4 regions of the Nonomuraea sp. NPDC049625 genome follow, and region 1 is predicted to be linked to each of the others. Evidence: riboswitches for the same ligand, from Rfam matches in the RefSeq annotation. Region 1 holds a riboswitch; each other region holds the start of a gene.
What was found. Region 1 has a riboswitch for S-adenosylmethionine ahead of AB0J87_RS46305 (aminotransferase class V-fold PLP-dependent enzyme). Riboswitches for the same ligand answer to the same signal wherever they lie in the genome.

Region 1 (2,194 bases):
CTTGGGGATGTGCTGGCCGAAGCCCTCGGCGATGAGCACCACGCCGATCAGCACGAGGAACGACAGCGCCAGCATCTTGATGCTCGGGTGCCGGTCCACGAACCTGCTGATCGGTCCCGACGCGAACAGCATCACCAGCACCGCCACCACGACCGCCGCGATCATCACGCCGAGCGTGTCGACCATGCCGACGGCGGTGATGACGGAGTCGAGCGAGAACACGATGTCCAGCACCATGATCTGGATGATCACCGAGGCGAAGGAGGCGGCCGCGGCCTTCTTGCCGTCCTTGCCCACGGGGCCGTCCATGCTGTGGCCGATCTCGGTGACGCTCTTGCCCAGCAGGAACAGTCCGCCGAGCAACAGGATCAGGTCGCGTCCCGATATTTCGTGACCGAAGACGGCGAACAGCGGCTCGGTGAGCTGCACCACCCACGACAGGGCGAGCAGCAGGAGCAACCGGGTGATCAGCGCCGCGCCCAGACCCAGCACCCGGGCTCTGTCCCGTTGTTCGGGAGGTAGTTTCCCGGCCAGGATGGAGATGAAGATGATGTTGTCGATCCCCAGCACGATCTCCAGGGCGACCAGGGTGAAGAAACCGATCCAGATCTGCGGGTCGGTTACCCAGTCCAACATTTACGCACCTCCATGACACATGAGCGGGATTTCCGGTAGCAACGAGTCAGCCGCCGGATAAGTTCACCGACTTGCGATCGATGGAGGGGATTGGGTTATAGTCTCCGCCGTAGGTCATGAGTGCCAGCGACAAGCCCCGGCTAGCTGGCCGGCAACCCTCGCGTCCGCGGCGGGGTGCCCCGGGTGAAGACCTGGTCCGTCACGAAGTGTGGCGGGCAAGCGCGGGCTCCGTGGCTGCTTCCAGGGGTCCGATGACCCTGAGGGAGATGTGCCGTGTCCACGTTGACGATCTTCAGCTCCGTCCCCGCTCGCGCCGCCGAGGCCGAGGCCGTTCCGGTCGCCACGGGCAGGCCGATCCCCGCCGTGCTCGGGGCCGACCTCGAGGTGCCGGTCAAGGGCGGCCGGCTCGTCGGCTACGCCAACCTCGACTACGCCGCCAGCGCCCCCTGTCTCGAGCCGGTCAGCGCCGCCGTCACCGCCGCGCTCCCGGCCTACTCCAGCGTCCACCGGGGCGCGGGCTACGCCTCGCAGCTCACCACCGCCCGCTACGAGCAGGCCCGCCACACGGTCCGGGCGTTCGTCGGGGCCCGCCCGGACGACGCCGTGATCTTCACCCGCAACACCACCGACGCCACGAACCTCCTGGCCCGCTGCCTGCCCGCCGGCACCACCACCGTGGTCTTCGACACCGAGCACCACGCCTCTCTCCTCCCCTGGGAGAAGTCCGTACGGCTGGCGCCGCCCGCCTTCCCCGGCGAGGCGGTCCGCGCCGCCGACGCGGCCCTGGCCGGCATCGACGGCCCCAAGCTGCTCGTGGTCACCGCCGCCTCCAACGTCACCGGCGAGCTGTGGCCCATCGCCGCCCTGGCCCACGTCGCGCACCGGCACGGCGCCCGCATCCTGGTGGACGCCGCCCAGCTCGTACCGCACCGGCGGCTCAACCTGACCGCGCTCGACCTGGACTACGTGGCCTTCTCCGGGCACAAGCTGTATGCGCCGTTCGGCGCCGGAGTGCTGGTCGGGCGGCGGGACTGGCTCGCGGACGGCGAGCCGTACCTCAAGGGCGGCGGCGCGGTGCGCTCCGTGGGCGACGACACCGAGTGGCACGACGACCCGGAGCCGCGCCACGAGGCGGGCACCCCGAACGTGCTGGGCGCCATCGCCCTGGCCGCCGCCTGCGACGCGCTCACGGCCACCGGCTGGACCGCGCTGGTGCGGGAGGAGGAGCGGCTGATCGCGCGCCTGCGGTCCGGGCTGGCCTCGATCGAGGGCGTACGGGAGCTGTCGCTGTGGGGGGACGACCACCCGCGCGTCGGCATCGTGTCGTTCACCGTGGCCGGCTACTCGGCCCGCGAGGTGGCCGAGGTGCTGTCCGGCGAGTACGGCATCGGGGTGCGCGACGGCAAGTTCTGCGCGCACCCGTTCGTCCGGCACCTGTTGGGTGAGGCCGACGGCGGATGTGAGGACGGCACCGCTTCCGCGGTGCGGGCCTCCATCGGCATCGGCTCCACGCAGGAGCACGTGGACCGGCTGGTCGAGGCCGTGCGGGACCTCGTGA
Region 2 (2,194 bases), on a different contig from region 1:
CCACGGTCTCGGCCTCGGGGTCGAGCCGCCCGCTCTCGGCGAGCTTCTTCAGCACGCCCACGGTCACCCCTCCCGCGGTCTCGGCGAAGACGCCCTCCGTCGAGGCCAGGAGCTTGATCGCGGCCACGATCTCGGCGTCCGTGACGTCCTCGACGGCCCCGCCGGTGCGCCGGGCGATGTCGAGCACGTACGGCCCGTCGGCCGGGTTGCCGATGGCCAGCGACTTGGCGATGGTGTCGGGCTTGACCGGCTGCACGACGTCGTGCCCCGCCTTGTACGCGGTGGAGACCGGCGAGCACCCGGCCGCCTGCGCCCCGAAGATCTTGTACGGCGTGTCCTCGACCAGCCCCAGCTGCACCAGCTCGCGGAAGCCCTTGTCGATCTTGGTGAGCTGCGAGCCGGAGGCGATGGGGATGACGATCTGCTCGGGCAACCGCCACCCGAGCTGCTCGGCGATCTCGTACGCGAGCGTCTTGGAGCCCTCGGCGTAGTAGGGCCGCAGGTTGACGTTGACGAACCCCCACTTGTCACCCAGCGGGTCGCCGATCAGCTCGGAGCAGAACCGGTTGACCTCGTCATAGGTGCCGTCGATCCCGATCAGCTTGCCGCCGAACACGCGAGCCATGGCGATCTTGGCCGCTTCGAGGTTGGCCGGGATGAACACGCACGCCTCGAGCCCGGCGCGCGCCGCCGCCGCGGTGACCGCGCCCGCGAGGTTGCCCGTGGAGGAGCAGGAAAGGGTGTGGAAGCCGAAGTTACGCGCCGCCTCGACGGCGATGGCGACGACCCGGTCCTTGAAGGAATGGGTGGGGTTGCCCGAGTCGTCCTTCACGTACAGGTTCTTGAGACCGAGTGCGCGTCCGAGGTTTCCGGCCTTGACCAGTTTGGTCCAGCCGGGGTTCATATTGGGCTTACTGGCGACGTCAACCGGCACCGGGAGCAGCGACCGGTAACGCCAGATGTTGGCGGGGCCCGACTCGATGTCGGAGCGGGTCACGGTACCGAAGGAATAGGCCGCTTCGAGCGGCCCGAAACACTCCAGACACGCGAAGCTCGGACCGAGCGGGTAGCGCGTGCCGCACTCACGGCAGGACAGACCGACAGCAGGACCAAAGTCGAGCGACATGAAGCGAGGCCTTCCCTCATCTTCGCCTGCGGCCACCTTGACCGCAGACCGGAATTGGCACCTTGTCCCGGTCGGCCTCGCCCTGTCGCGAGTCTCAAACCGGGAGGGTTGCCGGGGCTTCGCAGGGCCGGTCCCTCCACCCCTCTGGATGAGCAATATTCAGTTGTTGAAAAGGACTCTACCCGTCCATGGGGCCCAAATGGCCACCCGTCTCAAGATGCGAGACGTGGCGTCTCAGCGATAATCATCACCCAGCACTCCCTGCACGTATTTGCGCGCCTGGTGAATGCGCGACTTGGCGGTGCCCAGGGGGATGCCGAGCTGCTCGGCCACCTCGTTGTAGTCGAGCTGGACGATGTCGCGCAGCACCAGCGCCTGCGCCAGGTCGGGCTTGTCGGCCTCCAGCGCCTCCATGGCGTCGAGCAGGTCGAGGCGCGAGCCCGCGATCACGCTCACCCGCGCCACGTCGGGCTTCTGCGTGGGCAGCTCGTCCGAGGTCTGCTCGGCCGCGCGGCGTTTGAGCGACCTGTACGTGGTGCGCGCGCAGTTGGCCGTCACGATGTGCAGCCAGGTGCTGAACCGCGCCCGGCCCTCGAACCGGCCGATGTTGCGCGCCACGGCCAGCAACGTGTCCTGCGAGGCTTCCTCGGCATCCTGGTGATAGGGGAGGATCCGGGCGCAGTGTCGCATCACATCGGGCTCGATCCGCGCCAGGAGCTCGCCAAGTGCGCGATGATCTCCTCCTGCGGCCGAGCGGGCGAGTTCCTCGGTTAGCTCATCTAGCGCCATAGCTGGGATCCTATGGGCGAAGGGAGCGTAGATGAACAGCGTCCTGGTGGCCTCCAACAGAGGACCCGTTTCCTTTACCGTCTCGGACGACGGCGAGCTGACCATGAAACGCGGTGGCGGCGGCCTGGTTTCGGCACTGTCCGAGGTGGCCAGGAAGGACGGCATGCTGTGGGTGTGCGCGGCGCTGTCCGACGGCGACCGCAGCGCCGTGCGCCTGGTGCCCGGCGGCCGGATCGACCACGCCGGCTACGACACGGGTCCGGTGCGCATGCTCGACAT
Region 3 (2,194 bases), on a different contig from region 1:
GCCGGTCCGCGCATAGACCAGCACGGACAGGGCCAGCATCTTGATCGAGTCCCCGCCGACCAGCAGCGCGAAGCTGCCGAACAGGACCCGGAACTTCTTGACGGCGAACACCTCGCCGAACGTCGCCCCATTCACGTCCACGATGGTGCGGACCGGACCGGCGAGCCGGCGACTCTTTCGGATATAACCGAAAGGTGCCCGTAAGAATCGAGGTCACCCCGCAGGACCTGGTGGCCACCAGGTTCGCGATCTCGCCGCTGATCGAGACCATGCACGCGCAGTGGGTGCTGGCGGGCCGGCTGGAGGCGGGCGTGCACGGCCGGTGGGCCGCTCGGTGGCGGGGCACGTACCGCGAGCTCGAACGCGCGCACCCCGTGCTGCGGGCCGCGGACGCGATCAGCGGCAACCGGCGCGGCACGAACGTCGCCTTCATCGCCCCGCCGCCGACGGCGGTGGACGTGCCGTTCGAGGCGGAGCTGGCCGCCATGCGCAGGACGCCTATGGAGCAGGCGCACGCGGAGATCGCCCGGGCGCTCGCCGGGCGGCCGGCGGCGGGCGGGGTGAGGGAGCTGCTGGCGGGAGCGCGGGTGGTGGAGCGGTTCGCCGACGCGTACGAGGCGCTCTGGACGGAGATCGTCTCCCACGACTGGCCGCGCTTCCGCGCGATCCTGCAGCGCGACGTCGCCCATCGGGCGGGACGGCTGGCGGCCTACGGCTGGGCGGCGGCGCTGGAGGACCTCAGCCCGCAGGTCCACTGGCGACCCCGGGGGCAGATCGAGGTCGAGCTGACCAGCCTCCACGGGCTGCGCCGGCTCGGCGGCAAGGGGCTGCTCTTCCTGCCGTCGGCGTTCACGACCGGCGTCGGCGCCTATCTGGAGGACGCCTGGCCGTACGCGATGATCTACCCCGCGAGGGGCGCCGCGGCCGTGCCCGCCGCGGCCGACGCCGACCTGTCGGCCCTGATCGGCCGCAGCCGCGCCCGCATCCTCGCCGAGCTGGCCGAGCCCGCCACCACCACCCAGCTCGCGGCCCTGCTCGGGCAGAGCCTGGGCACCACCGGCGGCCATCTGGCGGCGCTGCGCAGGACGGGCCTGATCGCGGGCACCCGCGTCGGCCGCGGCGTCCTGTACGCGCGCACGCCCCTCGGCGACGCCCTGGTCAACGGCTGAGCACCCCCTCGCACAAAAGAGACAAAAGCCACTAACCATCACCCTGTGCCATATCCAGGTAAATCCTACTGATACAGTCGCTTATGTCACGAGTCCAGTGCGAAGCCCCGGCTTGCTGGACGGCAACCCTCCCACCGCGGCGGGGTGCCCCGGGTGATGACACGGTCGTCGAGCCGAATGGTGCTCCTGGCGGCAAGCGCGGATGTCGAGTCGTGCTGCCCTGTGCCCTTGGCCGGCTGCTCGAAAAGGAAAGGGAAAGATGAAGGGCGGATTCACGCGCCTCGCGGGACTGGGCATGGTGGTCGCGCTGGCGGTCACGGCCTGCGGCGGCGTCGACACGGGTGGTTCCACCGGCGGCTCCACGGGCACCGGCGGCGCGGCGAAGCAGGAGCTCACGGTGACCGCGTTCGCGGGCGCGTGGGGAGAGCTGTTCAAGAAGTCGTTCGTGGAGCCGTTCGAACGCGACACCGGCGCCAAGGTGAACCTCGTCTACGGCGCGAACGCCGAATGGCTCACCAAGCTGCGCGCGGCCGGCGGCAAGAACCCGCCGTTCGACGTCATCGCGTTCACCCCGGACGCGTCGCTGCCCGCGGCCTCCGCCGGGCTGCTCCAGCCGCTGGCCACCGATGGGCTGGCGCACTTCAAGGAGCTGGACCCGGTGCTCGCCGGCAAGTCCGCGTACGACGGCAAGCAGTACGGAGTGCCGCTGACCACCGGCTCCACCGGCCTCCTCTACCGCACCGACAAGATCAAGACGCCGCCCGCGGACTGGGCGGACATCTTCGACAAGCAGTACTGCGGCCACGTCGCCCTCCCGCCGCTCACCTACAACCCCGGCCTGGAGTTCTTCTCGGCCCTGGTCACCTCCCAGGGCGGCACGCTGTCAGATCCGGCCGCCGTGGACAAGGCGTTCGACAAGCTCGCGACGCTGAAGGGCTGCGTGTCCTCCTTCCCCGCCAACGCGGGCAACGCCGCCACCGTCATCGAGAACGGCGACGCCTGGATCATGCCCTTCTGGGACGGCC
Region 4 (2,194 bases), on a different contig from region 1:
GAGGTCGCTGGAGGTGCGGATGTCGAAGCCGGTCGAAGGCGCGTGGAGCTGGGTGAGTGACCGCGAGGTCCAGTTCAGGCCGCGCGAGTACTGGCCGGTCGGCGAGAAGGTCACGGTGGTCGCGCACCTGGCCGGGCTGCGGGCGGGCCGGGACCTGTGGGGCACCAGGGACCGCACCCTGACGTTCACGGTCGGCGACGAGCACATCACCAAGATCCGCAATGCCACCCACCGGGCGGTCGTGCGGGAGAACGGCAAGGTTGTCAAGGCCATCCCGGTCAGCCTGGGCAAGAAGGGCGACGAGAGCTGGTCCGGCGTCATGATCGCCCAGGAGAAAGCCGCGTCGACCCTCATGGACTCGGCCACCATCGGCAGGCCCGGCGAGTACTACGCCCATACCAAGTGGAATGTCAGGATGACCTACAGCGGCATGTTCTTCCATGCCGCGCCCTGGTCGACCGGCGCGCAGGGCAACAGCAACGTCAGCCATGGCTGCGTGAACGCCAGCATGGCCAACGCCCGCTGGTTCTACAACTTCACGCAGCGGGGAGACATCATCGAGGTCACAGGGACGTCGCGGAAGCTCGAGTTCGGCAACGGGCCGACGCCGTGGGCGAAGTCATGGGACGACTGGCTCGCGAGCAGCGCCCTCGGCAAGTCGATCAACGCCTAGGGTTTGATCGGGCAGACCCGGTTCTCGGTAGCCGCCGGTGGTGAGCACTCCCGACGCCTGGGCCGCCATGAGTCTTAAGGCCAGAGCGCGCCGGGTGTGTCCAGCTGCCACGCTTCCCACATTGGGTAGAGCTCCTCTGCCCCGTTCAAGTGCGGTCCATGGAAAGCGCATTGACGGTGTCCGCCTGTGCAGGCATGATCTCGACTCGGTAGTTCATCCAGAGGATCTGAGGGACCTGGCCCTGTGACGGTCCGGCAACCTCCCCGGCGGGAAACCCGCGGGAAAGGTGCCAATGCCAGGAACGATGAGGGAGAGCTGATGAGCGTGCGGCTTGATGTTCCTGTCCTTTCCGGGGATCTGGTGCGGTTGGAGCCGCTGGCGATGCGACATGCGCCGGATCTCGCGGAGGCGGCCGAGGAGGATCGGTCGTCCTACGACTTCACGCTGGTGCCTCGCGCTCGCGAGATACCGGACTACCTGGCGGCCCAGCTCGTCCGCGACGGGCTGACCCCATTCGCGCAGGTTCGGCTCAGCGACGGCAAGGCGGTGGGCTGCACCGGCCTGTGGGATCCCCGCAGGTGGCCGGACCGGCCGGACCTGCGCGCGATCGAGATCGGCTTCACCTGGCTGGCCGCCTCGGCGCAGGGCACCGGGATCAATGCCGAGGCGAAGCTGTTGCTGCTGTCGTACGCGTTCGACACGCTCGGCGTCGCCCGCGTCGACCTGAAGACCGACGCCCGCAACCACCGGTGCCGCCAGGCCTTGGAACGCCTCGGCATCCCCTTCGAGGGCGTGCTGCGCGCCTGGTCCATGTCGTGGGCGCGCGGCGAGGAGGGCAAGATCCGTGACTCGGCCATGTTCGCAGTGGTCGCCGAAGACTGGCCTACCGTCAAACCGGCACTGCAAGCCCGTCTCACCGCCGTGAGCTCCCGTTCGCCGGCCCTCTGAGAAACTTCGGCTGGGTGCGGTGAGACGCCCCTGAGCGTCTGAACACGGCCTGTCGGTAAGTTCGGCGCCCACCAACTTGGCCGCCCGGTGGCGGGACTCGCCCCGTGCCTGACCCGTCACGCCGCCTTGTCACGGGGTCCGGAGTGGACCCCGCGACACGAGGTTGACATCCCATCAAGCAGCGTCGAGCGCTGCGGTGATCTTGCGGGTCATCTCGGCCAGGGTAGGGCTGGGCCGACCCTGGTGAGTGTGGGCGGCTGCTTCGAGGGCGACGCTGACGGTGCTGCGGAAGTTGTCGGCCTCGGCCGCATCCTGCTGCTTGAGCAGGTTCATGGATGCGGTCAGAGCCGGCAGCACCAGGTCGGCGAGGTCGGCGACGGACTTGCCGTACTTCACGCCCTTGGGCGCCTTGGCGAGCACGTGCCCGACCAGACCGGTCGCGGAGGTCAGGGCGATGGAGCCTTCGGTGGCGACCTTGTGGGCCGAGCCGGCGGCGCCGGCGGCGGACATCAGGGAGACGGCGCCCCACGCGGCGGTCCGCAGGGTGAGCTTGTCCTGGTCGGAAAGGGTGAT

Region 2: linked by a shared signal. The riboswitch ahead of thrC (threonine synthase) and the one ahead of AB0J87_RS46305 (aminotransferase class V-fold PLP-dependent enzyme) in region 1 are both predicted to bind S-adenosylmethionine.
Region 3: linked by a shared signal. The riboswitch ahead of AB0J87_RS62990 (extracellular solute-binding protein) and the one ahead of AB0J87_RS46305 (aminotransferase class V-fold PLP-dependent enzyme) in region 1 are both predicted to bind S-adenosylmethionine.
Region 4: linked by a shared signal. The riboswitch ahead of AB0J87_RS45400 (GNAT family protein) and the one ahead of AB0J87_RS46305 (aminotransferase class V-fold PLP-dependent enzyme) in region 1 are both predicted to bind S-adenosylmethionine.

What each region holds. Positions count from the first base shown of each region.
Region 1 covers NZ_JBFAOQ010000015.1:47,507-49,700, reverse strand. Annotated here, with positions in the region: gene AB0J87_RS46310 (TerC family protein) at 1-636, opposite strand, end outside; SAM riboswitch class IV at 749-864, shown strand; gene AB0J87_RS46305 (aminotransferase class V-fold PLP-dependent enzyme) at 991-2,194, shown strand, end outside.
Region 2 covers NZ_JBFAOQ010000041.1:29,415-31,608, reverse strand. Annotated here, with positions in the region: gene thrC (threonine synthase) at 1-1,126, opposite strand, end outside; SAM riboswitch class I at 1,140-1,281, opposite strand; gene AB0J87_RS63605 (RNA polymerase sigma factor) at 1,361-1,915, opposite strand; gene AB0J87_RS63600 (trehalose-6-phosphate synthase) at 1,947-2,194, shown strand, end outside.
Region 3 covers NZ_JBFAOQ010000038.1:43,797-45,990, reverse strand. Annotated here, with positions in the region: gene AB0J87_RS63000 (MFS transporter) at 1-135, opposite strand, end outside; gene AB0J87_RS62995 (helix-turn-helix domain-containing protein) at 195-1,169, shown strand; SAM riboswitch class IV at 1,254-1,374, shown strand; gene AB0J87_RS62990 (extracellular solute-binding protein) at 1,429-2,194, shown strand, end outside.
Region 4 covers NZ_JBFAOQ010000014.1:254,136-256,329, forward strand. Annotated here, with positions in the region: gene AB0J87_RS45395 (Ig-like domain-containing protein) at 1-673, shown strand, start outside; SAM riboswitch class I at 884-984, shown strand; gene AB0J87_RS45400 (GNAT family protein) at 992-1,621, shown strand; gene AB0J87_RS45405 (hypothetical protein) at 1,796-2,194, opposite strand, start outside.